Regions from separate parts of the Pseudoalteromonas sp. SG45-1 genome, predicted to be linked through region 3. Evidence: predicted binding sites of a transcription regulator. Region 3 holds the regulator's gene; each other region holds the start of a gene.
What was found. Region 3 encodes sigma-54, which starts transcription at its own class of promoters, with help from an activator protein. Its sites were predicted from a motif close to GTTGGCACGNNNNTNGNNT; they were not measured.
Positions count from the first base shown of each region.

Region 1: H5117_RS07680 (LiaF domain-containing protein) is a predicted target of sigma-54. The motif match lies at 3,924-3,942, and genes of this name have one in related genera.
Region 2: H5117_RS14805 (diacylglycerol kinase family protein) is a predicted target of sigma-54. The motif match lies at 4,840-4,858, and genes of this name have one in related genera.
Region 4: H5117_RS12700 (BON domain-containing protein) is a predicted target of sigma-54. The motif match lies at 1,255-1,273, and genes of this name have one in related genera.

Region 1 is NZ_JACJEP010000006.1:101,906-109,357, forward strand. It holds gene H5117_RS07660 (bifunctional diguanylate cyclase/phosphodiesterase) at 1-822, shown strand, start outside; gene H5117_RS07665 (ABC transporter substrate-binding protein) at 842-1,651, shown strand; gene suhB (inositol-1-monophosphatase) at 1,705-2,508, opposite strand; gene H5117_RS07675 (VOC family protein) at 2,752-3,168, shown strand; gene H5117_RS07680 (LiaF domain-containing protein) at 3,207-3,875, opposite strand; gene H5117_RS07685 (BON domain-containing protein) at 4,204-4,770, shown strand; gene H5117_RS07690 (YqaE/Pmp3 family membrane protein) at 4,843-5,001, shown strand; gene H5117_RS07695 (hypothetical protein) at 5,371-5,868, shown strand; tRNA gene H5117_RS07700 (tRNA-Ile) at 6,122-6,198, shown strand; gene H5117_RS07705 (hypothetical protein) at 6,333-7,037, shown strand; gene H5117_RS07710 (hypothetical protein) at 7,072-7,452, shown strand, end outside.
Region 2 is NZ_JACJEP010000018.1:60,843-68,294, reverse strand. It holds gene H5117_RS14845 (ATP-binding protein) at 1-284, opposite strand, end outside; gene H5117_RS14840 (Lrp/AsnC family transcriptional regulator) at 357-812, opposite strand; gene H5117_RS14835 (monodechloroaminopyrrolnitrin synthase PrnB family protein) at 949-2,118, shown strand; gene H5117_RS14830 (aminotransferase class V-fold PLP-dependent enzyme) at 2,120-3,244, shown strand; gene H5117_RS14825 (RNA-binding protein) at 3,228-3,716, opposite strand; tRNA gene H5117_RS14820 (tRNA-Ser) at 4,208-4,300, opposite strand; tRNA gene H5117_RS14815 (tRNA-Ser) at 4,353-4,443, opposite strand; gene H5117_RS14810 (hypothetical protein) at 4,662-4,802, opposite strand; gene H5117_RS14805 (diacylglycerol kinase family protein) at 5,128-5,997, shown strand; gene H5117_RS14800 (DMT family transporter) at 6,035-6,964, opposite strand; gene H5117_RS14795 (PLP-dependent aminotransferase family protein) at 7,068-7,452, shown strand, end outside.
Region 3 is NZ_JACJEP010000003.1:85,804-93,255, reverse strand. It holds gene rapZ (RNase adapter RapZ) at 1-424, opposite strand, end outside; gene ptsN (PTS IIA-like nitrogen regulatory protein PtsN) at 443-895, opposite strand; gene hpf (ribosome hibernation promoting factor) at 900-1,187, opposite strand; gene H5117_RS04150 (RNA polymerase factor sigma-54) at 1,214-2,713, opposite strand; gene lptB (LPS export ABC transporter ATP-binding protein) at 2,783-3,508, opposite strand; gene lptA (lipopolysaccharide transport periplasmic protein LptA) at 3,505-4,050, opposite strand; gene lptC (LPS export ABC transporter periplasmic protein LptC) at 4,040-4,594, opposite strand; gene kdsC (3-deoxy-manno-octulosonate-8-phosphatase KdsC) at 4,591-5,142, opposite strand; gene H5117_RS04125 (KpsF/GutQ family sugar-phosphate isomerase) at 5,143-6,114, opposite strand; gene H5117_RS04120 (calcium/sodium antiporter) at 6,118-7,086, opposite strand; gene H5117_RS04115 (ATP-binding cassette domain-containing protein) at 7,342-7,452, shown strand, end outside.
Region 4 is NZ_JACJEP010000014.1:20,270-27,721, forward strand. It holds gene srmB (ATP-dependent RNA helicase SrmB) at 1-1,073, shown strand, start outside; gene H5117_RS12700 (BON domain-containing protein) at 1,347-1,667, shown strand; gene H5117_RS12705 (mechanosensitive ion channel family protein) at 2,243-3,199, opposite strand; gene yaaA (peroxide stress protein YaaA) at 3,320-4,099, opposite strand; gene tal (transaldolase) at 4,325-5,275, shown strand; gene H5117_RS12720 (DUF3545 family protein) at 5,489-5,677, shown strand; gene ung (uracil-DNA glycosylase) at 5,765-6,427, opposite strand; gene H5117_RS12730 (cobalamin-binding protein) at 6,424-7,284, opposite strand; gene cobO (cob(I)yrinic acid a,c-diamide adenosyltransferase) at 7,284-7,452, opposite strand, start outside.

The DNA of each region.
Region 1 (7,452 bases), on a different contig from region 3:
GCAGCGCCCTATGGACATGCCCTTTACGATAAACGCCCAGTTACTGCACTTATGGATAAGCAGCCCTTAGTCGTTGATGAAAACCAATTACTCGATACCGTAAGTAAGCAAATAACTGAGCAAGACTTTGATATACGCCGCCATATAGTGATAACTAGAGAAAAAGCTTATTTAGGATTAGCGCCGCTTCGCGATATTTTAAAACACATAACCGAAGAAAAAATACGTCATGCACAACATGCTAATCCGCTTACTATGCTCCCTGGTAATGTAGCAATTAATGAGGCTATAGAGCAGCGATTAAGAGGTAGTAATTCGTTTTCACTCGCGTATATAGACCTTAATCATTTTAAGCAATTTAATGACTTATATGGCTACGCTAGCGGCGACAGTGTAATTAAACTATTAGCTGATGTAACAGTGCAAGCGTGTAAAAATAGTGCTAACTTTGTAGGGCATATAGGTGGCGATGACTTTATGGTGGTGTTTGATCAGCACGACGCTGTTGATATATGTAATACCATTATTGAGCAATTTGAACACCAGTCTCGTATATTTTTTACACCTGAGCACATAAAGAGCGAAGGGTATTGGGCCACAAATCGTGAAGGAGAAAAGCAATTTGTGCCGCTACTAACGTTATCGATTGGCTTAGTTGAGCCTGATTTACAACAATGTAAAAACAGTCACCAAGTTGCAGCACTCGCAACTGATGCTAAAAAAGAAGCCAAACGTTATCGCCATAGTTATTTGTTTATTTGCAAACGTAAAGGGCCTGCGCCCGCAGTGGTGCGCCTAGCAAGCAATAAGCAGGTAATTTAAATAAAAATAGGTAATTATTATGTTGCCAATAAAAATCTCGACCAGTGTACTTGGTCTGCTTGCAAGTTTTGCACTTATGGCGCAAGAGCAAATAATTAATGTAGCCCAAAAGCAAGATACTCAAAACGCACGAGAAGAGTACTTAAGTGAGCTACTGGTACGTGCACTTGAGAGTGTTAACTATCCTGGGGTTATTAGGATGACTCCCATATCAGATCAGCAAAAACGTAAGCTCATAAACCTAAATGATAACGAACTAGATATGTATTGGAGTATGAGTAGTCCAGAGCGAGAGGCACTTGCTTTAGCTATTAAAATACCACTATTTAAAGGTTATATAGGAAAGCGGGCTTTACTCACTAATAAACAAAACGTAGCACGCTTTAAAGACGTAAAAACCCTAGAGCAGCTAGGAGAGTTTTCAGCAGTGCAGGGTCACAACTGGCCAGATACAAGAATAATGTCCTATAACGGCTTACGTGTAAGGCCGCTTACCAATTACCAAGCCATGTTCACTTTAACGAGCCGTGGGCGAATAGATTACTTTCCTCGCTCGTTTATTGAGGTTAATTCTGAGCTTATTGAAAACAAACAAAGTAACTTAGTCGTTGTGCCTGATTTATATATAAGCTACCCAACGGGTATTTATTATTTTGTGACTAAGAGTAAACCCGAATTGGCAAAGGCAGTAGAGGAGGGCTTAATATTAATGCAGACAAACGGCGAGTTTGATGCATTATTTAATGAATACTTCGCAAAGGATTTAAATACACTACCTTATACAAAAGGTAAAACAATAGAGATTAAGCTCGATAACCCTTATTTTTAGGCACAAAAAAAGGAGCCTAGGCTCCTTTTTAGTATGCTATTAATAGCATTTAATTAGCGAAGTAACGACTCAGTTAATACTGGACGAATTTCGCGGATAATTGCTTGAGTCAGTTTTGGTGAACCACAGATAATATTGCCGCTGTGGTTATAGTTATTACCACCGGCGAAATCTACAACCATACCGCCCGCTTCTTTAACCATTAGTTCGCCCGCAGCAGAGTTCCAAGGTTTTAAACCAATTTCAAAAAATCCATCAACACGGCCAGCTGCAACGTATGCCATATCTAAAGCAGAACAACCTGCACGGCGAATATCAGCAGTGTGTACAAACAATGCTTTAAACGCTTCAGTGTATGCATCCATGTGGTTTTTGTTTTTGAAAGGGAAACCAGTAGCAAGTACAGTGCCTGCAAGAACCGTAGTTTTGCTAACGCGTAGACGTTTACTGTTTAACTGAGTGCCTTGACCGCGAGATGCAGTGAAAAGCTCACCACGAATTGGATCATAAATAACAGCTTGGTCTAAACGACCTTTAACTTTAAGTGCGATAGAAACCGCGTAATGAGGGATACCTTTGATGAAGTTAGTTGTTCCATCGATAGGATCTACAATCCATTGGTAATCATCATCCTTGCCTTTATGCTCACCTAGTTCTTCACCAACAATTGAGTGAGTAGGGTAAGACTGTAAAATAGTGTCACGAATTACGGCTTCGGCTTCTTTATCAATGTTAGTTACTAAGTCGTTAGCGCCTTTTTGTTGCACTTCAACTTTTGATAAATCTTCACTTGCGCGAAGTAAAATTTTGCCTGCGTTGCGCGCAGCGCGAACCGCAATGTTTAACATTGGATGCATGGTATTACCTTTGGGTTGTAAAAGAACGTTTATATATTTCAGCCGGCGTATTTTAGCGACTTTTGCCATAAAGTAAACAATAAACCCCAAATACTTGTGTTTGTTTTTTATACAAGATTGAAAAGTTTATATATTTTTAAAAAATAATTATCTGCATTTAAATAAATTAAATTTAAATAACACTTTACCTAAAGTTAACTTGAGGTTTTATCGTGCTCCTAACTTAACTGATAGGATAACATTATGTATTTAGAGCACGTAAACTTAGTCGCGAGTGATATAGATAGTATGCTTACATTTTATCGCGCTGTATTTCCACATTGGTCGATTAGAAGTGAGGGCAGAGGCGATTGGCATGGAAAACCAAGACGCTGGGTACACTTTGGGGATGACACGCATTATATTGCGATAAGCAGTCATGGTGAGGGTGAAAACAGAAACTTATCGGGCCATCAAGTTGGTTTTGCACACTTTGCTTATGTAACTAATAATTTAAGCGCAGTAGTAATGCGCTTAAATAAAGTGGGTTTTACTCTAAGCAAGCAAGGTAACGAGAATCCTTTCAGAAAGAATGTCTACTTTATTGATCCTGCAGGGTTTGAAGTTGAGTTTGTAGAGTATTTAAGTGATATACCAAGCGAGCGAAATAACGATTTATAATAAAATACTAAGCAGCACGCTAAAGTGCTGCTACTCAATTATAGTGAGCGATTATTATTACCCGTGCCAAACTGGGTTTTTAGCTCATTTGCAAAGCTCATAAATTTTTCTTTAATTGTGCGCTTTATTTTTACCTCAACCGAGCCCATTACTGCCTTTCCTTCAATATGAATTGTAGGGCCTTGGCGTTTGTTAAGCGACACAGATTTATTTTCAAGGCTACTTAAAATACAAAACATTTTAGACACTACATTGACATGCTCTGGTACGTAAATTTCATCGCTACCAAAAATACAGTTAACGTGAATAGTTACATTTTGATGCGCAAAAATAGCATCGGTAAAATCAAGCACCACCGATCCCATAAAGTTACTCAAATATATATTTTTTGGCACAACCCACTGACCACTTCGCTCGTTAGATCCTAAAATACTGCGTAATGTAAAATCATCATCACTGTTTTGCTGTGCACTATAATGTGGTGTAAATTGCGATTGTTTTTCTGCTTTATATTGCTGATCGGTATTAAGTGTTAAGTCTTCTACTAAGGCTAGCAGAGCTTCGTTATTAGGTGCATCCATCGCATTATCTAAACGTCTTTCGAATGCATCAACAGAAATAACACCATGACTGTAATTATAAATTAATTGATCAATCACTTGTTCGCGTACTTGCTCTATTGGGCGGTCTTCAACTTTTACAGACATGAGTTATTCCTTCTTATATTTACTATTGATACTGCTATTGTAGTTAGATTGCAAACCGCGTACCAAATATAATTTCATTAATAATCAATTGGTTATTATTTAACGGTGTTTTTTGTTTTGTTATATTAACGATAGATTAACCAAAAGAGCAATTATCTAGCTATTTTCACTATTTGAGAAAGTTTTACCGAGTAGCCTGTAAATAGTTACACAAACATAGATAAGGTTTAATCTCTTAATTAATTCAAACCGTTGAATTTAAAGGGTAAATAAAGTTGGCCTGAAGCTCGCATTAGTTAAAGTGTCTTTAATCAAAAGGAGAAAGATTATGAAAACATTTAACAAATCTATTATCGCAGCTCTAGTTCTTGGTACTACGGCTATGGGTGCCCAAGCAAACAGCTGGGAAAACGAAAGTAAAGATGCTTGGATTGATGGTAAGGCAGAAACCGTTCTACTTATGAACACTAATCTAAACAACTTTGACATTAACACTGATGTAAAAAATGGCAAGGTAGTACTTACAGGTAAAGTTAATAGCGAACTCGATAAAGAGCTAGCAGAAGAACTTGTACTTAGCCTAGATGGTGTAACTGATGTTGATAACAGCCTTACTGTTGTTAAAAGCATGGACACCGAAGATAAAAACAACGACATGATGGACGATGATGATAACGACCTAACGGACGCTAAAATCACCACTGTAATCACAACTCGCTTCCTGTTTGACTCAGAAGTAGGTGGTACAGACATTGATGTTGATACCGACAACGGTGTGGTAACTCTGAATGGCTCTGTAGAGTCTGAAGCTGAAAAGCAACTAGCAGTTAAAATTGCTAAAAATGCTGAAGATGTTCGCGACGTAGTTGATAAACTAGCTATTGTTGCTGAATAATACAGTATAGTTAAGGCCCAGTAATACTGGGCTTTAAGTCTTTTCAATGTTTAATTTAAATGGAGTTTGATCATGGATATTATTCGTATAATACTTTCGGTTTTATTACCGCCATTAGGTGTGTTTTTGCAAGTTGGCTTAGGTATGCATTTTTGGTTAAATATTCTATTAACACTGCTAGGTTATTTCCCAGGGTTAATACATGCAATCTACATTATTGCGAAAAAATAATGACAGATTATATATTGTGTAAGCCGACTACTGAGGTTTAGCTAAATACTTTAGTACCGATCGGCTCACAATATTAGTTTTTAGAAAGTTTTTAGATTAAATCCATTTTTTAAAACTCTTCAACCCATTAATTCACTTCCTTAACTCACTCCCAATATTATTTTAAAACTATACTTATTGTTTACTAATAAGCTTTCCAGCTAACAGTCGCGCTCAGATTCTGATTTGATGCCATTTAGGAAATCTTCAACATTAGTGTGTTTATACATCCATAATATACAATCAAATACCTTATTATTTAGTGACAATATTACCTTCACTTCTAGTGTTATCATTAAACTAGGTTTTTAGGCATGTTGAGGTAGTTAATTGAATATTCGACTTATAATGTCAGGCGTTGTGTCATTCGTTTTTTATTTTAGTTGGGCCTTCTGGGCAAATAGCGCGGCAGACATTGCTAAATCGGTCACTCTTCAAGCTGCATTAGTGCAAGGTTTGTATAGTGGATTTGTAACGCTGTTTTTTACCTTTATTTTAGAAAGGGTCGTCAACAAGTATAAGTTTAGTTATGTAACGCTTGCGTTCGTAACTCCAATTATTTGTATGTTTCATTCTAAAACACCACAAAACGTAGCAATACGACAAAGTTTTAATAATGCAATTAACTCTAGTGCCTCGTATTTAAGTAATAAAAAAATAGCAGGCGTACTTTTTGCGCCTATTATTCCGATTACTGTTCAATCGAGCTTAGTGATTATGGTAAATGTAGTTAATCAGACACCTAATCTGGCACTGACAGTAGCCCCAAGCATATTTTTTACAGCCTTGTATGCCTACACATATATGTTAGCTTTGCTTAAAAAGTAGAGGGTTAAATATAAAAGACTATATGGGATAGGTTTTGTTTATAATTTAATGCAGTGAATAGCACGGTAAATATCTTACATTTTATGTTTATGCCCACTTAAAAGATTACTATTTAAGCAGTTAGCTTGTTGATTGTTAAAATAAAGGTTTTTGGTAGTGACAAGCACCTAAAAAGTTTTTATACTGCAACCCGCTTTAGTCGCTCTGTGACTGAACGCTTCAAAAATTAACTGCCTAGCAGTTATATAAAGTTGGCCCCTTAGCTCAGTTGGTTAGAGCACACGACTCATAATCGTTAGGTCCCCAGTTCGAGTCTGGGAGGGGCCACCACTTTTACACGCTTTCCAAGTAAACACCTACTAACAGAAATTACCCTGTGCTACCTCTGTGCTACTTTTGAATTTACCACACTGAATTAATACAGTATAGTTTTAACAAATAATCAAACACATAACGGACTATAGATGCACGGACGAAAAGTAAATATTTCTTTATCATTAATTGTTCTTATTTCTTTATTTTCAATAACTACTGTTCTACTTATCTTATATGCCATGGAGGTGTTCGATCAAAAGTGGGCACCAATTGTAGGTGGTATGGCAATATCATCTTTAGTTTCCTTAGTTCAGTTTTTGATTGGCTATAAAAATTACCGAAATAATGAAAAGCTTGAGGATTGTGGTGTTTTAGAGTTTCTTAGCACCAGAGGTGATAAGAAATACTACTCTCGATTAATAAATAAAGCCGATGCTAAATTTGACCTGATATTTCACACCTCTAAGCGTTTCTTTGAAGATTTTTGCGAAGAAGAAGCTGAAGATAATTTTCTTATAAAAAAGCTGGATGGCAATCAAAAGCTAACAGTGAGAATGCTGCTGACCCACCGGGATTTTCTAGAGCCAGAAGAGCAGCCCTCATATGACATCAGTAAACGAGCGATTAAACGCCTTACTGATAAATATAATCAACGCTTCCAGGTAAAGTTTTATGAGCATGAGCCCAATCACAATCTATTTATTACTGATAAAGACGCAGTAATAGGGCCTTACTTCAAAAATGAAAGAGGAAAATACTTACCTTCAATACATTTTCGTTCAAATGCTAGTTTTGTAGCCCCTTATAAGAAATTTTTCGATACTGAGTGGGAAAATGCAAAAAGTTTCGATTAGTGTTCCGTTAAGACTTCATTTTAACTTAATTGCAATGCACCAGTGCTCGTTTAGATGCAATGGTGGGTTTGGAATGGCTGTTGATACAGGCTTTAAATTAATAGGTAAAAAATCCAGTATTATTGAATTTAAACCTGCTTCTCAAGAGCTTAGGCCTACATTAGATAGAATAGTTATAAAACTTGAGCAAATAAGAAAAGACCTAAAGCTTCCTCATGGTTTAGAAGCATGTTTATATAATGCCCCTCTACCACATATTGGTTTAGGGAGTGGTACAGCTATAACTCTAGCTGCCATTGAAGCGCTTTTGATTATCAATAGGTATGACTATACGTCTCAATTTTTGCAAGTACTATCGGGTAGAGGTGGAACTTCTGGGGTGGGTCTTCATTCATATTTTACTGGGGGATTCGTA
Region 2 (7,452 bases), on a different contig from region 3:
GCGATATACATAGCCTCGTTAAATGAGTTACCGACCAGGACTAGCTCATGAGCTGAACTATCAAAAATATTTAGATTAAATGCAATTGCAGCTACAAATAGAGGCGGGATAAAGCGCCACCACCAAATATAACAGCCAACTAAAGCTATGCCGGCAGGTAACCAAATTGGAATTATTTGCGAGTTAAAAGCAAGTTTAGTGAGTGCTATGCCGACTAAAAAATATGCCAAGGCAAACATGATGTAAAAAATAATGGAATGATTTTTAGAGTTAAAATTTTTCACATAAGGTCCAAGCAATTATTATTGTCGTTTTGAAATATCAGTATAGCTAACAGTAAGTTATTTTGGTTATTTTTATAAAGGTAACTGTTTTTTGCTAAATGACTGCTTTAACACAACTGTTGATTCTATATTTGCGATACAACTTAAGCCACCTAGTTGATGTTTCACAAACGTTTCGTAGCTCTCAAGATCATGTGCAATGATTTTTAATAAATAATCATAGCTTCCTGATATTACACAACACTCTAATACATGTGGTAACTTTTCTACATGTTGCTCAAATTGCTCTGCAGCACTTACCGAGTTTTGGCTTAATCGTACAAACGCATATACCAACACATTAAGGTTAAGTGCTTTAGGATTTATGGCGGCGTGGTAGCCGATAATAATGTTTTCTTGCTCTAACTTTTTTATACGCCTTAAACAAGGCGTATCCGATAGGTTAATACTGCTGGCCAAATCTGAAACCGACATACGAGCTTGGCTTTGCAGTGCAATGAGTAATTGCTGATCTTTTTTATCTAACATAGTTGTCGGCTTTTATTAATTATTTTTATATTTGTAGTGATTATTGCTAAGTATTGCAGTTTTTACTAATTTTTTTGGCGTTTTACCCTCATTGAACTCTGTTAGCATTTAACTATAAAAATAATAGAGCACAACAATGAACACACATACCGCTATTTTCGATCACTGGATACGAACTGAGTTTGTCACTTTAAATAGTGAATTAGAGCAGCTTTATTGGCAGCAAACCGATAAAGCAAATGTAGAAGGGGTAGGCGAGGCCTTAAAGCAACAATTAGAAAAAGAAGGCAACGTATTAATTAGCAATTTATTAGCCGAGGGAAACACAGATCAAGGCTTTGATAGCGCTTTTGACTTACTCGGTAACGTAGGATTATTTATGGCAGCGTGTAGGCGCCATGAAATTACTGAGCCAAGCAGAGAAACCACTTCACCGCTAATAGAAGCCTCAGCGCTTGCTATGCATATAGGCGCATCTATTGGCGTAACCCCTCGTTTTGCTACCGCCCACTTAACTACTCATAACAAAGCACTTAACGGTATTTATAAACGATTTACCAATTTACCTGATGAAAAGCTGTTTCTTGATTATAACACTCAAGGCATTTTGGCCTACAAACGGGCAAGTGATGCATTATTAAAAATATTGCCGTTAGGTATTTCACATCCCTTGTGTGGTGAGTTATTAAAAGTAGCTAAACAAGCGCTTATAGATGTAATTGAGTCAAACAATGCACTTTATTCTGAGCTCGATACAGATCGCTTTTTTAACTGCGTTCGCCCTTATTATAAACCGTACCGTGTAGGTAAAGAGGTTTACAGAGGGGCAAATGCTGGTGACTTTGCAGGTATTAACGTGATTGATATGCTGTTAGGGCTGTGTAGTGCAAACGAGCCTAGTTACTCTCAAATGCTGGTGGATAAGTTTTTATATATGATGCCAGAGGATCAACAAATCCTGCGAGAAGCCATGCGTATGCAAAGCTTTATGGATGACTTTTTACAAGCAGAGCAATATAAAAATACAGATTGGTTTAAAAGCCACGCAACGTTATTTATCCAAGTGTGTAAATTACATGGCGACACCGCAGTCGGTCATCATAATCAACTGGTTGAAAAGTTTATTGCTCAGCCTTCAAAAAATATGCAACAGCAGCATATGAGCAAGGTAACAGCAAGTGGTCCGCCGCTTAATGTGTTACTTGATTCGCTCGAAAAATTAAGAGATAGGCGAGCCAGTGCCAAACGCGACGATATAAAAACACGTTTTGACGATCTAAATACACTTAAAGAATGGGTTAAATAGCATGCTTAAAAATGATTTTTGTATGGCTGATGGCTGTTATTTACTAAACCACTCGGTAGGACGTCCTCTTAAAAATACGCAGCAATATTTAGCACAGCACTACTTTTTACCGTGGGAGAGCTCAAATAAAGAACCTTGGCAACAATGGCTGCCCGCAGTTGAGCAATTTACTACCGCGCTTGGTAAGTTATTTAATGCGCCTAGTTCGCAGTTTTGTCCTCAGGTTAATTTATCAAGTGGCTTAACAAAATTGCTTATGTCGCATCCACGGCTACAGCAAAAAAATTGTAAAGTGCTTATGGCGCAAAGTGATTTTCCGAGTATGGGTTTTGCAATGCAAAAAGCGTTGCCAAAGTGCGCGCAAATCATATTTATACCTGAGCACGAAAACCTAACTGATATTAGTGTTTGGCAGCGTTATATAACCGCCGACATCGATTTAGTTTTTATAAGTCATGTATATTCAAATACAGGTGTACAGGCGCCTGTGTACGATATTGTAGCTATAAGTAAATTAACCAATAGTTTATCAATAGTTGATGTTGCTCAGTCAGCGGGTGTTATACCGCTTGATTTAAGCGTGCTCGATGCGGACTTTATGATTGGCTCGAGCGTTAAATGGTTATGTGGTGGCCCAGGTGCAGCTTATTTATGGGTTAACAAAAATCAAATAGAGTATTGTGAGCCTAAAGATGTGGGTTGGTTTTCGCATCAAAATCCATTTGAGTTCGATATTAACCACTTTGAATATAACGCCAGTGCGCTCAAGTTTTGGGGTGGCACCCCTTCTGTAGCGCCTTATATTATTGCCGCAAATAGTATTACCTACTTTGCAGAGCTAACAGCTCACAAGGTAAGGGTGCATAACTTAGCGATGCTTACGCTTATTCATGAGCAACTAAGCGAATATGTTGTATCACCTATGAGTGGTGATAAATGCAGCGGGACTGTTATTTTGTTTTTTAACAAGCAGCAAGACCATGTACTTACAGAGCTTAATAAAGCGAAAGTCAGTGTAGATGCTCGCAAATTTGGAATACGAGTATCGCCACATATTTATAATACTCAAGAAGACGTTGCGCAATTTATTTCTATAGTAAAACGAGCGCTTAAGGGTTTTGGCTAAGCTGCTGCTTTCTTTGCTTTAATGACTCTATTTTTTGCTGCGTTTGACTAATTGATGCGTCGTAGGCTTGTTTTAATGAATTTGTTTTAGTTGCGATAGCATCAGCAATAGACGAAGCGCCTAAACGATTGGCCTTATCTTGGGTCATATAATCTATTTGTTGTTTTTTAGCTGCGTATTCTTTTTGGCTTTGTTCAATAGATAGCTCAAGGCGCTTTATTTCACGCTCTATTTGCTGAACCTCTAAGTAGTCATCAACAGAGGTATCGGTAATACCTTTACCGGGCGTAGAGCTTTTATATGCTTCAATTACATTTATATCTTTTAGAGTAATAACTTGTGCATCTTTAGCGCAAGGCGTTTGGCTAAAAGTAGGAACGCCCTTAATTACACACTTATACACTGTTGTACTTTGTGCCAAGGTAAAAAATGGTGCTGCCGTGCAAAATGATAGCAATATGAACCGGATCATAGCTAAACCTAAAAGTGGCTAAAGTTGTGTTAATAATGCCCTAAGTTATTACTAGGCACAATTTGTTTAGTTTTTATAAATTTTAGGCACAAAAAACCACAATCAAGTGGTTTAAATTAAGTATGGTCCAGAGGGAGGGATAGACTTGCTTACATCCATGTAATCAATCGCTGCGCGACGCTTGCTGCGTCCCAAAATGTTCCAGACATTTTGTCGAACCCTGTCGAGGGTTCTCACCCTCCCAATTTAGTATCAGTGTTAAATTTTGGGCACAAAAAAACCACAATTAAGTGGTTTAAATTAAGTATGGTCCAGAGGGAGGGATAGACTTGCTTACATCCATGTAATCAATCGCTGCGCGACGCTTGCTGCGGCCCAAAATGTTCCAGACATTTTGTCGAACCCTGTCGAGGGTTCTCACCCTCCCAATTTAGTATCGGTGTTAAATTTTAGGCACAAAAAAACCACAATCAAGTGGTTTAAATTAAGTATGGTGGAGAGGGAGGGATTCGAACCCTCGATAGAGCTACAAACTCTATACTCCCTTAGCAGGGGAGCTCCTTCGGCCACTCGGACACCTCTCCAACGCATAACCGTTTGTATTGATGGAAGTAAAGAAAGCCACCAATTAAAATATGGTGGAGAGATAGGGATTTGAACCCTAGATGGGCTATAAACCCATGCCGGTTTTCAAGACCGGTGCATTCGACCACTCTGCCATCTCTCCGTGACGCAGAATAATACTTAGGTGATACCGCTGTGTAAATAGCAAAATGACTGTTTGCCTAAAAAATATACGTAAATGAGGTTTTTTTTGTAAATAAGGGGAAATTAAGGCAATTTTTAATAAAATAAATAGGTTGCAGCAAACAATGGGAGCTAAATAAGTGACTTCATTTAGTGGTTGAGTGTTCGCTGCACCGAAAAATAATCATGGTTGGGTGATTATTTATATTGAGCTGCACCGCTAAGTGCTAGTCTTTTACCAATCGTGTTAAGTTTAGCTAACATTCTTGCTTTACGGTTAGTTGGTTTAACGGCTACTTGCGCTGCTGCTGTTTGATTTAATGTATTAATTGGTTTCATTATTTTGCTCCGGTTGTATCTGTTGAAATCGCGTGCATTTTGCACGTTGTTTGATTAAAAATACAACGATAAAAATTGAGCCTGAGGGATTAGTTAAACTAATCTGAATTGATTTCATTAATATGCGATTCAGTAAGTTGCATTACTGTTTTTGCATAGCTATTTATATGGCGGTTGGTTTTAACCCCTTTGATGTTGGGGTTTTTGGTTTTTTAATTTATTTTTATGCATTTTATACAATGTTTTTTGATTATTTATTCAGATTAAAAAAATTTAATTAAACGTTTGTTATCTCACTCTAGAATACATTGCTGGAAACAAAAGCTTGTCACTACTTATAATTATTAAACCAAGTATCAAAAAACAGAGCCAAAAATCATTGGCATGGCTTAAAAATATCTGTAAAAAAAGCAGCTTTTCTTATTGTATATTTACTACAACGGGAAGCTTTGACGATGACTGCGCTCAAATAAGGTTGTTACTGAGTAAATTTCCCAAAGTAGTTGCACTAGGTGGCGATGGTACATTGAACTTGGCGGTTAATGCACTAATAGGGAGCAGCTGTTCGTTAGCATTATTACCTTGCGGTACAGGTAACGATTTCTCCAGAGGGTTTAATTGCAAAGAAGATGATTGGCGAAAGGCATTATTTAATACACCGACAGCCATTGATATAGGAAAAATTAATAGCCGCTATTTTATTAATATTGCAGGGGTAGGATTTGATGCTCATGTGATTAAAACTATTAATGATAAAGCTAATTTTTCATCTTTTGATTACAGTTGGACGAGCATTAAAGAGCTATTTTATTATCAAGCTCAGCAGTTACAAGGTACGTTTAATAACGATGCTCGGCAGTATCAAAATTTAATTACTGTATTTGCTAATCATAAGTACTTTGGTGGCGGGCTAAAAATAGCGCCAAAAGCGGATTTAATTGATGGCCAGCTTGAGTGTTATCAAATGCGATCGGGTGGGCTTTTTTATAATGTAATAAGCTTTATTAAGTTATTTTTTAAGCGTCATGAGTATATAAAAAACCTTACCTATAGTCGCTTAAATACAGCTTCCATAAATACTGAAGGGCTATTGATTGAAGCAGATGGTGAGCTGATAGGTAAAACTCCTGCAGTTGTTAGTGTGCATGGACAAGCCTTACTTTTTCATATGCCAATAAAAAAGCGCCTACAGTAAAGTAGGCGCTTTTGCGTTAGTTGCGTTAATAACGCGTCTAACTGGGGACGGAGCCACTTTTAGCTATTGCTCTATTAGCTAAAAAGGCGTTAATTCGTTTTGTTGGGGTAAGCACAATGGCGTTACCTAATAGCACTAAGCTAAACCCTGCAAAGGTATTTGCGTGCCATTCAAAGCCTTCAAAAAAGCTACTCAGTGTTACTGCCACTAACGGGAATAAAACAATAACGTAGCTGGCTTTTTCAGGGCCTATATTTTTTAGTAGTGCAAAGTAACAACCAAAAGCGATTACAGTGCCAAATATTGATAAATAAAGTAATGATAACCAGTAGCTAGTTGGGGCGTTTAAACTAAATTGCACATCGTTCATTAATACATATAAAGCTAAGCCTATAGCACTATATAACATGCCCCATGCATTGCCCTGCAATACGCCAATTTGCTTACGAGAATTACGAACGCTTACCATGTTGCCCAATGAAGCCACAAAGGTGCCACCAAGGGCAAGTAGTAACCCGACCAATGCACCGTTACTTAAGTCGAACTGCTGTAATTGTGGCCAAAACAGACACGTAATACCTAATACAGCGAGTGCGGCACCGGTATAAATTCGTTTTGAGATAGGCTTGCCAAAAAATAGTCGAGTGTTAACTATGTTCATAACCAGCAACAGTGAAAAGGCGATAGAGGTCATAGCGGAGGTTAAGTAATTTTGTGCCCAGTAAAGCATTAAGTAATTTAAGGCAAAATTACAAAGAGCCAACAAAGCAAAAAAACCATGATCGATTAATGAAAAGCGCATATCCGGTTTTTTGTACGCTACATATAACCACATTAAAAGTGCTGCAATAGCAAAGCGATAAAATAACGATAGCTCTACAGCAATATCACCTAGCTGAAATTCGATGGCTAACCAAGTAGAACCCCAAATTAAAACGGTTGTAATGTATAGCGCTGCACTTTTCATGGTTACTCTCCAAAGCCCGATTGAATGGCTATTTTAAGACCTGTCTGTATACTTACCATATACAGAAAAGTAAAAATGTAACCTATACAGATTTGGATGCGTGATGATAAGACAGAAAAATAGCCAGGGGCATGAGTTTCTATATCAGCAAGTTATTCAGTTGATCAGAGATATGAGCGCCCAGCAGGTTTTACTTCCTGGCGAAAAACTTCCATCACTGCGTAAAATGGCAGATAACTTAAACATTAGTATTCCGACAGTGAAGCAAGCTTATCAAACACTTGAAGATCAGGGGTTAGTAGAGGCACGTGAAAAATCAGGGTATTTTTTAAAAGTCGTTAGCATGGCGCATAATTTACCTAAGCGAGTTAAATTAAGTCGCGAACCTGTTGTGGTAAATAAACAAGCCTTAATAGAGCAGGTATACAGTGCGATTCATCAAGCTAATGTAGTTCCTTTTGGTATCGCTAACCCAATTGCTGCTGCAC
Region 3 (7,452 bases):
GAACACTTAAATCAGTCGTATCTATCATAAAGTCGGCGCGAGTGGTTAATACATCAAGTAATTCTTTTTCTTTTTTGATGGCTAAATCAAGCGGCAACGAGTCTATTGATAGTGGGTGTAATCTGCGTGTTTCAGAAAAGCGTTTGATCAATGTCTGATCGTCGCTATCTAAATAAAATAACGTAGGGTTTGCAAAGCCTGGTAAGTATTCAAGAATATCGTTAAATTCATCTTGTTCTTTAGGGATGTTGCGCACGTCTATGCTAACAGCAATTTTATCGTAGCTATCAGACACACTGCGAACTAATGAAGGTAGTAGGTTTACTGGAATATTATCTACGCAATAATAACCTAAATCTTCTACAACGCGCAAAGCAACCGACTTTCCAGAACCAGAACGGCCGCTTATGATAATTAACTCCATTTAACACCCTTTATAAAACTATGATTGATCAACAATAACTTGGTAAAGCTCAGTATCAGATTTTGCACTGCGTAACTGTTTACAAAAATCTTTGTTGTTTAGTTTATCAGCAATGGTTGCTAGAGTCTTTAAGTGCTGCTGGTTATCGCCATCTGGTATGATGAGTGCGACAAAAATATCAACAGGGCGATTATCGATTGCATCAAAGTTTATTGGAGTTTCGCTAACGAGCACTAAAGCCAAAGGCTCTTCTGCACCGCTCATTCTTCCATGAGGAATAGCAATGCCACGTCCTATACCTGTACTACCTAATTTCTCTCTGCTCATTAAAGCATTAAGAATATCTTGTTGCGGTAAATACGGAAGTTTGTCGTGAGCAAGTTCGCTAATGAACTCTAAAATTCTTTTTTTGCTATTAAAAAGGACCGCAGCTTTGCTGCAGTCCTGGCATATAAGTGAACTTAATTTCATCATATTAGTGTCGAGCAAGCTTCTCTTTGTGTTTGATTACTTGGCGATCGAGCTTGTCGATCAACGAGTCAATAGCGGCATACATATCTTGATGTTCTGTAGAGGCAAATAGCTCAGCACCGCTTACGTGTATTGTGGCTTCTGCTTTTTGATTTAATTTTTCTACATCGAGAATGACATGAACATTATTAATATGATCAGAGTGTCTTTCAAGCTTCGCAAATTTAGTATTAATATAGTCTCTTAGTGAATCGGTTAATTCTACGTGACGACCAGTTAAGTTTAGTTGCATAAGCATTACCCTCTTAGTTTAGCGTCTTAAATCAGACTTTTACGCTGATTTGACGGTGGAATAGCAAGAGATTCGCGGTATTTTGCGATTGTACGTCTCGCTACTTTAATTCCTTGCTCAGCCAATATATCCGCTATTTTGCTATCACTCAATGGTTTTGCTGAGTTTTCTGCTGCGATTAATTTTCGGATAAGCGCACGTATTGCTGTAGATGAACATTCACCACCGTTTTCAGTACTTACATGGCTTGAGAAAAAATATTTAAGCTCAAATATACCACGGGGTGTATGCATGTACTTTTGAGTAGTTACGCGAGAAATTGTCGATTCGTGCATTTCTACCATTTCAGCAACATCATTTAAAACCATTGGTTTCATGGCTTCAGGGCCATGTTCAAAAAAGCCTTGTTGTTGCTTAACAATACAATTAGTAACTTTTAATAGCGTGTCGTTTCTACTTTCTAAGCTTTTAATAAACCATTTAGCTTCTTGTAAATGTGAGCGAATAAACTGGCTGTCGCCACTTGATTTTACAGTGCGAGACATTGCTGCGTATTGGCTATTAACACGAATTTTAGGCATGCTATCTGGGTTTAATTCGACAACCCAGCGGCCTTTAATTTTTTTAACTGACACATCAGGAATAACATACTCAGATTCTTCCCTTACAATAGTATCTGCAGGTTTTGGGTTGAGAGTATGTATTAGTGTCATTACTTCTTTAAGCTCTTCTTCTTTGAGCTTAGTTTTTTTCATTAATGTACGATAGTCGCGAGCTGCTAATAGATCAATATGCTCGGTTAAAATCATTTTCGTTTCATTAATATAAGGTGTTTCTTTATCAAATTGATTAAGCTGAATACACAAACACTCTTGTAAACTACGTGCAGCAATACCAACAGGATCAAACAGTTGGATGCGTTTTAATACCGCTTCAATTTCATCAAGTTCGACTTCGTTATCATCTTCGTTTTCTTGATTAAAGCTTTCTAAAATCTCTTCGCAGCTTAGTGTTAAAATACCTGAATCATCGACAGCTTCTACAATAGCAATAGCAATAGCTTCGTCTGTAGGGCTAAATGGCGTTAGTTGTAATTGCCACATTAAATACTCATGGAGCGTTTCAGTAGAGGCGCCTTGGTATATTGATTCGTCTTCAGGCATTGGACCTGATGAGGCTGCAGGAGCGGCACTCATGTACTCATCCCAACTGACATCCATAGCCATGTCGTCACTTAGCGTGTCTTTTGCAAGTGCTTCACCAGTATCTTGTTCGTATTCGCTCGGAGCATCATCAGCAGATGCGCTAACAGTTATGTCATCGGTATCAGCTTTTTGCTCGTTTTTACCAGCAGCGTCTTCGGAATAGTCTGCCTCTTCAACCTCTAATAGTGGATTACTGTCGAGAGCTTCTTGTATTTCTTGCTGGAGATCCAATGTACTGAGTTGCAACAAACGAATAGCTTGTTGCAACTGTGGAGTCATTGTAAGTTGCTGGCCCATGCGCAGCTGTAGTGATTGCCTCATGTATCTCTAACAATCCTTTTATGTTGTTATAATTAATACTAGCAGATGCTTAAAGACATGGCGTAAATGTTACAGCCTAAATTGCTCGCCTAAGTAAACATCGCGTACTGTTTTATCATTTAATACGTGTTCTGGAGTACCTGATGCAATCAGCTCCCCATGAGAAACAATGTAGGCTTTTTCACAAACATCAAGGGTCTCTCTTACGTTATGGTCGGTAATTAATACACCAATCCCACGATTTTTAAGATGTTCTATTATTTTCTTTATATCTAATACCGAAATAGGGTCAACACCGGCAAACGGTTCATCCAGTAATATAAATTTAGGATCTGCTGCCAGCGCTCGTGCTATTTCTACACGACGACGTTCTCCCCCCGATAATGCCATACCTTGGCTATCACGAATGTGTTGTATGCTAAATTCATCTAATAAGTTATTGAGCGTGTCTTCTCTGGCTTGTTTATTTAGTTCTTTGCGCGTTTCTAAAATGGCCATTAAGTTTTGATAAACAGTCAGCTTTCTAAAAATCGATGACTCTTGTGGTAAGTAGCCTATGCCTAATCTAGCACGACTATGCATAGGTAAAAGAGTAATATCGTTATCATCAATAGATATTTTACCTTTGTCGCTAGGAACAAGCCCTACAATCATATAAAAAGTCGTTGTTTTACCAGCACCGTTAGGGCCAAGTAAGCCAACTATACTGCCAGCTTGTACTTCAAGGCCGACGTTTTTTACAACTTCACGACCTTTATAGCTTTTTGCCAATAGTTCTGCTTTTAATGTGCTCATGGTTGACCTTTATCGCCTTTTTTACTTTTTTTAGTTTCGATCGGTACTAAAATTGTGTGAACGCGGTCAGTTGAGTTTTCATCTTTTTCGGCACTGATGAGCTGCTGCTCTATGTCGTAGGTAATGCTTTTAGCATTTATTTTTTGTCCGGCTTGCGATACTTGTGCATTACCAACAAGCGTTAAAAAACGCTTAGATACATCATAACGTACTTCGTCAGCACTGGCGCTCATAGTCGTGCCGTCTGGTTGCTTTTCTTCAAAGTGCGCAGGGCTACCTGTGGCAATTAATAATTGTTTATTATCACCAAGTTCATCACGTTTGTGTACTTCGAGGCGATCGGCTGTAATGCGGCGATTACCGTGAATAATCTCAACGTTTTTCTCAAAAATACCCACATTAGCTTTCAATTGACCTTCTTGCTTGTCGGCACTTATTGAAATTTGATTGGCAGCAGGTTGCGTGTTTTGCTCTGCAGCACTACTATTAAACGCTAGTATAAGTGTAGGAATTATAAGTGATTTTAATATTTTATTGGTCATAATATATGGTTCGCGTATGGTTAATTAGTTTTATCACTTCGGTTTTCAAGTCGGCTTCTAGGCCTTTACCGGTGATTTTTAAATTGGGTCCAGTGATAATGACGGGTTGCTCCGAACGCATTGTTAATAACTTTATATCAACCTGAATATTATCAGCATTGATTTTGTCTATCATGGCGTTATCGGTTAAATTTTTGGCAACCACATTACCTTCTAAAATTAATTGTTTATCTTCATATAATGTTGCTTCGTCTGCATTTATTTGCCACGTTTGTTGCTCGTTATATAAAGTAAAAATGGGTTTTTCAAAAAACGTGAAACCTAATTGCTGGTATAGCTCCATTTTAGCCGCAGTGACTTTGTGGCTAATTTTACCTTGCTCATCATAGGCTGTTTGTTTGAGCTCAATAGCTATGTAATCAGGCTTAGCAACAACTTCAGGCTCAGCCTGAGGCACAATATTTGTTTGTGTAAAATAAGGGTACCAAAGCCAAACCATACAGCTAATGAATAAAACGCTTAATATTATGCGCGCTGCATTCATGAACTAGTGCCTTGTGTAGTCAATGCTTTACCATTTTCAAGCATGAGCAAATCGGTGAGTTCTCTCACAGCGCCAAAACCACCAGGCATTTGCGTTACATAATGTGACAAACGCTTAATAAGAGGGTGGGCATCATTTACTGCAACGGCAAAGCCTACTAACTCCATAACAGGCATGTCAGGACCGTCATCACCAATATAAGCAATTTGTTCATCGCTAAGGTTGAGTTTATCTTTTAATTCTTGATAGGCAATGAGCTTATTTTCTTGGCCTTGATAAATATGCTGTACGGTTAAGCTGCTCATACGTTGTTGTACTATCTGTGAATGACGACCAGTAATAACAGCTACTTCAAAGCCACTGTTTATAAGTGCTTTAATGCCAAAACCATCTTTTGTATTAAATGCTTTTAGCTCTTCACCTTGATTGCCAAGGTAAATACGGCCATCAGAAAATACACCATCAATATCGCATATAAGTAGTTTTACTTTTTTAGCGCGTGCTTTTGCATCATCGCTCAGCGGTTGATAGAGTTCTTCAAATTGCATTTATAACACTCCTGCTTTTAATAGGTCTTGCATATTTAATGCGCCAATAGGTTGGTTTTTCTCATTGACGACGATTAGGCCATTTATACGTTTACGTTCCATAATATTGAGCGCTTCAGCGGCTAAAATATCTTGCGTAGCTGTAGTGCATGACTTAGTCATAACAACATCTATTTGTGTTGTATGAATATCAATTCTTTGTTCTAAAATGCGACGTAAGTCACCATCGGTAAATAACCCTACGAGTTGCTGATTTTCATCAACAATGGCTGTCATACCTAATCCTTTAGCTGACATTTCTATTAGAGCATCTTTAACTGTTTGTGAAACATCAATAATAGGCGTATTTGCGCCGCTGTGCATAACATCTTTTAAAGTAAGTAATAAGCGCTTGCCTAAACTACCACCTGGGTGAGATAGCGCGAAGTCATCAGCTGTAAAGCCGCGAGCTTCTAATAATGCAACTGCCATGGCATCGCCCATCGCAAGCGTTGCAGTGGTACTTGATGTAGGGGCTAGACCCAATGAACAAGCTTCTTTTTCTACTTTAATGCACACATGTACATTAGCAAGGGTTGCCATGGTTGATTGTGTATTGCCAGTCATCGCTATCATTTTGGCACCAAGTCGTTTTAAAACCGGAATGATATTTAAAACTTCGCTGGTTTCCCCTGAATTAGAAATAAGCATAACCACGTCATTTTTAGTGATCATACCTAAATCACCATGACTTGCTTCACCAGGGTGAACAAAAAACGCTGGGCTGCCAGTACTTGCAAGGGTTGCCGCTATTTTATTGCCAATATGGCCTGATTTTCCCATGCCAATAACAATAATACGGCCTTCACAGTCGTACATTAATTGGCACGCGTTATGAAAATTTTCATCTACATATTGTGCAATATCACTAAGTGCTTGGCGCTCAACATCTAAAACGCGAAGGCCTTGTTCAATAAAGTTTAGCGTTGCCATCATTTACCCTACTTGACTAAAAATATACCCTTGGTAACCCAAAAACGCTATTAGCAATAAGCCGCCTTCTACCCTATTGATACGCTGGGTGCCTCTAAAGTTCAATGACATAATAATAAGAGCAAGTGTTGCACCAATCATAATTAATATATCTCGGCTTACTAACGATGGATCAATTGCTGAAGGATTAATAATACCTGCTAGAGGTAATACAGCTAAAATATTAAATATGTTTGATCCAACAATATTACCTAGTGCTAAATCATCTTCATTTTTAAGTACACCTGCAACCGAGGCGGCAAGTTCCGGCAAGCTAGTACCAATGGCAATAATTGTTAAACCAATGACTAAGTCGCTTAAGCCGAAGTATTTAGCAATATCAACAGCTGAGCCGATTAAAAAATGAGAACTAACCGGCAAGAGTACCATGCCAACAATTAACCAAAATACCGCTTTTTTAGTAGGTACGTCGTTTGGTACATCGTCGCAGGCTTCTGAGACAAATGGGTCATCTTGGTTTTTTGCACGCATAGATACAATGATTAACCCACCGATGAATACGATAAAGCCAACTAAAAGCGCAACACCTTCACTAAATGAAAAGTAGTTATCTGAGAACACATACCAAGTAGCTAAAGATACGAGCATCACTAATGGCATTTCACGTTTTAACGTACTAGATGAAACTGAAAGAGGGCGAAATAGAGCAGTGATACCTAACACAAGTAAAATGTTTGTAATATTAGAGCCAACAGCATTGCCAACGGCTGTGTCGGTTTTGTTAGCTAAAGCGGCAGAGGCTGAAACCATCATTTCAGGGGCTGAAGAGCCCATGGCTACAACGGTCAAACCAACAATAAGTGTAGGTACACCAAAGTTTTTAGCAAGAGCCGCAGCCCCATAAACAAACCTATCGGCACTCCAAACAAGAGCTGCAAAACCAAGAATTAAAATAACAAACGAGGTAACCATTGTGTTAAGCCAGTTATACAAAATACGGATGGCGCGAATAGTAACAAAAGCCAAGATGAAAGTATAAATAAAAGAGTAAGGTCAACTAGGTAACAATGTTGCTTTTAAACAGCTAATTTAAAAATTTAAGCCGGGGTTAAGCTGTTTTGAGCGAGTCTTATAATCCTTTTCATGGGTGTATTACAAAATCTTACGAATTGTTTTTTCCATCTTTGACAAAAAAGCTTTAAAATAGGGGCACTAGTGAACATTTTTATGGAGAGCGACTTGTCGCAATCAATAGTAGAAGTCAAGGATGTTAGCTTTTCGAGAGGCAATAGAACCATATATAAAAATATGAGTTTTAGCGTTCCTAAAGGTAAAATT
Region 4 (7,452 bases), on a different contig from region 3:
CAGCGGCATTTTTAATTCCGGCTATTCAGTACTTACTGGATTTCCCACGTCGTGATCCTGGTTTTGCGCGCGTCCTCGTTATGACCCCGACTCGTGAGTTGGCTTATCAAATTCATGAACAATGTGAACTGTTAGCTAAACGCACACACCTAAAAATTGGTGTAGTAACAGGCGGTATTAACTACGGCACGCATAAAGAAATTTTCGAAAAAAATAACGATATTTTAATCGCCACACCAGGTCGATTAATGGAATACCTAGAAACCGAAAACTTTCATGCTGAACACGTAGAAATGCTTATTATCGATGAAGCAGATCGCATGTTAGACATGGGTTTCAAAAAAGAAATGAGCCGTATTTGTGACGAAGCTAAAAATCGTCGCCAATGTTTTTTATTCTCAGCAACACTCGAAGGTGACAGCGTAGAAAGGTTTGCTGAAAAAACATTAAACGACCCTGCACTGCTTGAAGCTGAATCGTCACGTAAAGAAAAAGCTAAAATTCACCAGTGGGTACATTTAGCCGATGACTATCATCATAAACTAGAGCTTTTAGTAAATACCTTAAATGGTCCAGACGTGACTAAAGCAATTGTGTTTGTTAAAACCCGTGAGCGTTTAGAAGCACTGATTGGCGAGCTAACCAATAACGGCGTTAAAGCAGCTTGGTTACGCGGCGAAATGCCACAAGACAAACGTATGAAAGCCATGGAAAACTTTCACAGTGGCAAAACACGTATCTTAATTGCTACCGACGTAGCTGCACGTGGTATTGACGTATCTGACATTAGCCACGTGATTAACTTTGATATGCCGCGCACTGCCGACGTATACGTACACCGTATTGGGCGTACTGGCCGTGCTGGTAAAAAAGGGATTGCAATATCGTTAGTTGAAGCACACGACATTGGTATTTTGTATAAAGTAGAGCGCTACGTTGAACAAAAACTAAAACGCCGTGTAATTAAAGGTGTTGAGCCACAGCATAAAGAAGCTAAGCCGCCGGCTAAAAAGCGTAAAGATCCAGTAAAAATGAAAGCCAAGAAAAAGGCCAAGGTTAAAAAGAAAAAGTAACCTAACATATTTTTATTCTAAGCCGACTTTTGTCGGCTTTTTTAATGCAAGCCTTACAGGCTCTGGCGTTTGTACCTGTTACATATGTAACCCAAGCATGTAACTCATACTCATTTAAATGTAATTTTTGCCCACCTTAATTTCCACTTAATAAAATTATCTTATATTTCATAGCGTTAATATTGGCACCGAAATTGTAACTACAAAGATAACCTAGCCGATGGAATTTCCATTTTGTGGCTGCACTATTCACCGTAATGTAAGGATTAAGTTATGAACCGCTTCAAGTTAACTATCGCTTTAGTATCATTTTGTTGTTTATTTTTATTAGCTTGCGCTACAAAGGTAAGTGCAGCAACCAATATGGCCGTAGTAAGCAGTGTAGCCACTCAACCTAACCTACAACAAACTATCACCAACACCCTACGAACTAACCCTAACCTAGCGTTAAGTGATATTCGTGTGCAGGTAAAAAATGGTGAAGTAGATTTATACGGTGAAGCACAAACTGGTTTTCAGCGCGCACTAGCTCAAAAATTTCTAGAAAATATAGATGGGGTTAAAATCATTCGTAACAAAATTAGCGTTATTTAATACGCACCACAAAACCTATTTGTATAACTAATTCATAAGCGCGGCATGTTACTCCAACACAAGCTGCGCTTTTTTATATTCTGTTTTAAGGCAAATTTTGCAGCTGTGAAGAAGATAAAATAAAGCCTAAGCAATACGATTATTCCTCCCCCTAAAACGATAGCTCACACTTATACTTAAGAAGATAGATTTAGAATTGACGCTAGCGTGTTTGTCTTTGCTCTTTTAACCCTTAAGTTAACCCAATTGATACTGAAAAAGCTTACACAGATTCTTAAGCCGACCTAACGGGCTTAAAAAGGATGATTTATTTAGTTATTGAAATAGATGAGAGCGTTTTTCAGAGTGTGCGGCAAGGCAGTAAAAAAATCGCTGGGTAAACACTAATCTTACTTGTTAATACTCCCATGGCCAAACGCAACTAATTAGAATTGATATTCAATAAACACAAAACTAGGTATTTAAACTTTTAGCTAATAATCCGTTTATAAAAAAAGCGCAATTTTACTCTGTAAAAATGCGCTGTTGGTAAGTAACTATTTCCCAATGCTTTTGCCTAATGAGTTTTAACTAAATTACTCACTTTGGCTAGAGTCAGCACCGTCGCTACTGTCTTTATTGGATGACTGCTGGCTTATTTTATCGCTTATCATGGCATCGAGTTTTTCACCCCCTTTAATGCCAAAGTCGAGCGTACGAATTGGGAAAGGAATACTAATATCAGCTTCGTCTAATGCTTGCTTAACGGCAACAACACCTTTGTGGCGTACCGTCATAAAGTCAGGCTCGCCTGGGTATTTAATCCAAAACCACACCAGTAAGTTAATGCTGCTGTCGCCAAAACCTTCAGCGTATACAGCGGTTTCGTCTTTACGTATTACAAAGTCAAATTCGTTAATTTTATCGACTATAACGTCTTTTGCTTTTTCTATGTCGTCACCGTACGAAATACCTACAGGTACTTCTATGCGCCTTATACCTAGCGTAGTGTAATTTTTTAGTACATTTCTAAATAAGACTTTGTTTGGTACAAGTATTAGTTGCCCGTAAAAGCTCTCTATTAGCGTGTTACGTAGGTTTATAGAATGCACCGAACCAAACACATCATCGGTTTCTATTACATCACCTGTTTTAAATGGCTTACGTACACCCATTGCTATACCTGCAATTAGGTTTTCGGTCATGTCTTGAAACGCAAAACCAATGGCTAAACCCACAATACCCGCACCAGCAAGTAGCGAAGTAACAGTGCCTTTTAAGCCAACAAAATCGAGCGCTATAAATAAACCTATGCACAACACAATAACTTTAAATATTGACGCCATTAAGTCGGCAATTTGCGTTGAATCGAGAGAGCGGCGCAACACGTTTTTCATCAGCTTGCCAGCAAAGCGCGCCAATATTGAAAATACTATGGCAATTACAATTGCCACTATAAAATTAGGGATATGGCTGATAACAACATCAAACCACCCTCCGAGCTTTTCCTCTATTAGTTTTTCGGCTTCGCCAACTGACGGAATACTGATCATTTTGTTTGCACCTATTTAATTAATAATCTCATTAATATTAGATATAGTTGCAAATATAACGCCAGTATCAAAAAAGCCATGCAATGCATGGCTTTTCAATTGTTTATTTAAGCTTATGACCTAATTTTGTTCGTCGCGCATAAATACCGGCTCAAGCTCTTTAACTGTTGCCTCAGGGCTAAAGTAATAACCCGCCACAGTAAACTCTTTAAGCTGACTTAATTGCGTTACTTTATTTTCGATAATGTAGCGCGCCATCATGCCGCGTGCTTTTTTAGCGTAAAAGCTAATTACCTTGTATTGACCGTTTTTACAGTCTTTAAAGTGTGGGGTAATAATTTGTGCATTTAATGCTTTTTTATCTACCGCTTTAAAGTATTCGTTTGAAGCAAGGTTAACGAGGTATTGTGCGTCTTGTGCTTTTAATACGTCGTTTAGTTTGTTCGCTATTACGCTGCCCCAAAACTCGTATAAGTTTTTGCCACGCGAGTTTTCAAGCTTAGTGCCCATTTCAAGACGGTAAGCTTGCATTAAATCAAGTGGTTTTAATAAGCCGTATAAGCCAGAAAGGATACGTAAATGGTTTTGTGCGTAATCAAGCTCGCTAGCTTTAAGCGTGCTTGCATCTAAACCGCCGTATACATCGCCATTAAAGGCAAGCACTGCTTGTTTAGCATTACTTTGTGTAAACGGCTGCGCCCACTCGCTAAAGCGTGCTGCGTTAAGCCCAGATAGCTTATCGCTAATTTTCATTAAACTGCCAATTTGCGCTGGTGTTAGTTCACGGCATACTTTCATGAGCTCTTCGCTGTGCTCTAGTAATTCAGGCTGAGTGAACTTGTCTGTTGCGGGTGGCGTTTCGTAATCAAGATTTTTTGCAGGTGAAATAACAGTGATCATAGTTAGCTATTGACTTGTAATTTATTTAGTGTCAATTTCAACATTAAATGAAACGAAAAGCACGTTTTGTTTAAATAAATCCTCTCTTAATAACCCATGCATTGCCGTTTTTCTATTGATAAGGACATAAGACCTATCAAGCATTGTCACACTGTTGCAGTATGGATTGTATATATTAAGAGTGATTAGATTTTTCTTTTAACTTGCTTGGAATGAGGAAAGCAAATGACTTCAGCTCTACATAGGCTAAAACAACATTCATCTATCGTAGCCGACACTGGTGATATTGAAGCTATTAAAAAGCATCAACCAGAAGATGCAACTACAAACCCGTCGCTTTTATTAAAAGCGAGCGAGATTGAAGCATATAAGCCTTACCTAGATAAAGCTTGGAGCTATGCAAAAGAAACCGAGCAAGAGCCAGCTAAACAACTTGAACTAGCATGTGATTACTTTGCCGTGTTACTTGGTAAAGAAATTAGTGAGATTGTTCCTGGTTATATTTCTACTGAAGTAGATGCACGCCTTTCGTTTAATACACAAGCGACTATTGATAAAGCACATACTCTACTTAGCCTTTACGAAAAAGAAGGTGTAAGCAAAGATAAAATTTTAATCAAAGTAGCGTCTACGTGGGAAGGCATTAAAGCCGCTGAGCAGCTAGAAAAAGAAGGTACTAAATGTAACCTTACTTTATTATTTAGCGATGCCCAAGCTCGCGCATGTGCCGATGCAAACGTATTTCTAATTTCGCCATTTGTTGGTCGTATTTTAGATTGGCATGTTGCTAACGGTATGGAAAAACCAACCGATCCGCTACAAGATCCAGGTGTTCAGTCTGTACGCAGCATTTTTGAATTTTACAAACGCCATGACTACAAAACAGTTGTGATGGGTGCAAGTTTCCGTAATACAGGCGAAATTATTGCACTTACAGGTTGTGACAAGCTAACTATTAGCCCTAATCTTTTAGAAGATTTAGGTAACCTTGAAGGCGCACAGGAATACTTGCTAGAAACAGATATTCCTAAAGAGCCAAAACCAGAACCACTTACAGAAGCGCAGTTCCGTTGGTTACATAACCAAGATGCTATGGCTACTGAAAAACTGGCTGAAGGTATTCGCTCTTTTGCTGATGCACAAGAACAACTAGAAGCGCGTTTTAAAGCAATGTAATTTGCTATAATCGTGTTTTAGAAAACGTCGCAATAGCGGCGTTTTTTTATGCCTAAAATTGGCTACTTCTCTATTTAACCTTCATATAATCTTCGTATAAACCTTCATCAATTAATCACACTTATGTAACATAACTGTCACTTTTTTATTCTATTTTAACTAGGCCTGTGGTATAGGTATTCTTGAGGTCAATAAAATCAATAGGAGAAGTTCATGGATAGCCTAAACGATATATTAGAGATATTAGAAGGACCAGATACAACAAGAAAAACCTCTCAAAAAAATAAAAAAAGAAAATGGCGTGAAATAGAAGCAATAAAAGACAAACAGCGCCTACGTAAAGAACTACAAGAACTAGACTACTTTACAGACAGTATTGCAATTGATGAGCTCGATTTTTAATTCAATACGCCCCAACTAAACAAAAAGGCTTCCAGAATCTGGAAGCCTTTTTTAATGGTTTAAACAATTTGAGTTCTTTAGAATAAATTAGATTTGCCAGTTAATTAGCTTATCTTTTTGGGCTTGCAATAACTCATTCGTTTGTGAGAAATGCTTACAACCAAAAAAGCCTCTATGCGCCGAAAGCGGCGATGGGTGCGGCCCTTTTAAAACATGATGGCGAGCGCTATCTATGCCTTTACCTTTTTTTTGTGCATGTGCCCCCCATAAAATAAATACCACACCTTCGCAGTGCTTATTAATATGGGCAATTACATTATCGGTAAATTGCTCCCATCCTAAATGCTTATGTGAATGCGCTTGCCCTTGCTCCACGGTCAATACTGTATTGAGTAAAAACACGCCCTGATCTGCCCAGCTTTGCAGGTAACCATGCTCAGGAATAATAAACCCGCTGATATCGACAGCTAACTCTTTGTACATATTTTTAAGCGACGGTGGCAGCTTTTTTACATCAGGCAATACCGAAAAACACAAGCCATGCGCTTGCCCTTCCCCGTGATATGGGTCTTGTCCTAAAATTACAACGCGGATGTCATTAAGTGCGGTGGCATCAAAAGCACTAAATACTTGAGCTTCAGGCGGGTAAACAGCAACACCTTCATTGCGGCGATTAGCCACATACTCTAACGTTTGCTGCATGTAAGGTTGCTGTAATTCACTTTCTAAAAATGTAGCCCAATTGCTCATTGTGTACTCTTAATCTGTTTACGTGATGCGTCTATTTTAACACACATATCCGCGAGTCCATCTAGCATGCGCGGAGTAAAACGATGTAATAAATCGGCATTTACGCTAATAAATTGATCATTTTTAACTGCTGGTACTTCTGGCCACTTTTGCCAATTAACAACCGGCTGTGGTGTTTTTGATTTTTCATCAGGGATAATAATAACTTGCGGCTTAGTAACAATAACATTTTCGATACTAATTTGCGGATAATCTGTAACGCTATCGGCAAATACGTTACTTACATGGCATGTTTCAATCAGCTGATTTATCCATGTGTTTTTACTTACTGTCATCATGGGCTCAGCCCATAACTGATAAAATCCGGTAATATCTTTTTTATCTTGCTGGCTTTTAACAATCGCGTTTAGCTTTTGTGTAAATGCATTTGCCGCTTGTTGGCTTTGCTCAATATTCCCTGTAAATTCACCAAAAGTAAGTAACTCGTCGGCTACACCCGCGATTGTGACGGGGTTACTCAAATATACTTTTATACCTAAACGCTCTATTTGGGCCAAATCTTCGCTTTGGTTTCCGTTTTTCCACGCAATTACTAAATCAGGTTTAAGCGCCAACACTTTTTCAAGCGAGATACCGTAATAGCCCCCTATGCGCTCAATACTTTGGGCTTCAGCAGGGTAGTCGGCGTAATCAACCGTGCCCACAATATTATCGCCCGCCCCGATGGCAAATAGGTTTTCGACTATATGTGGTGCAAGCGCGATTATTCGCAGCTTTTTAGAATCCCTGGTCTGCTCTGCAAGTGCACTGCTCGATACACTAAAAAGCAGCAGCCCAATAAAAAACGCTTTAAACATTAGTAATCAAACCCTTCGAGCGCTTTTATGCCTGAGTCGAATGCATGTTTTACATTACGCACTTCACTTACTGTGTCGGCAAGGTCGGTTAAAGTACGATGCGCTGCACGCCCTGTAATAATAACTGACTGCATGGGTGGGCGGTTATTAAGCGCTGTTACTACTTCA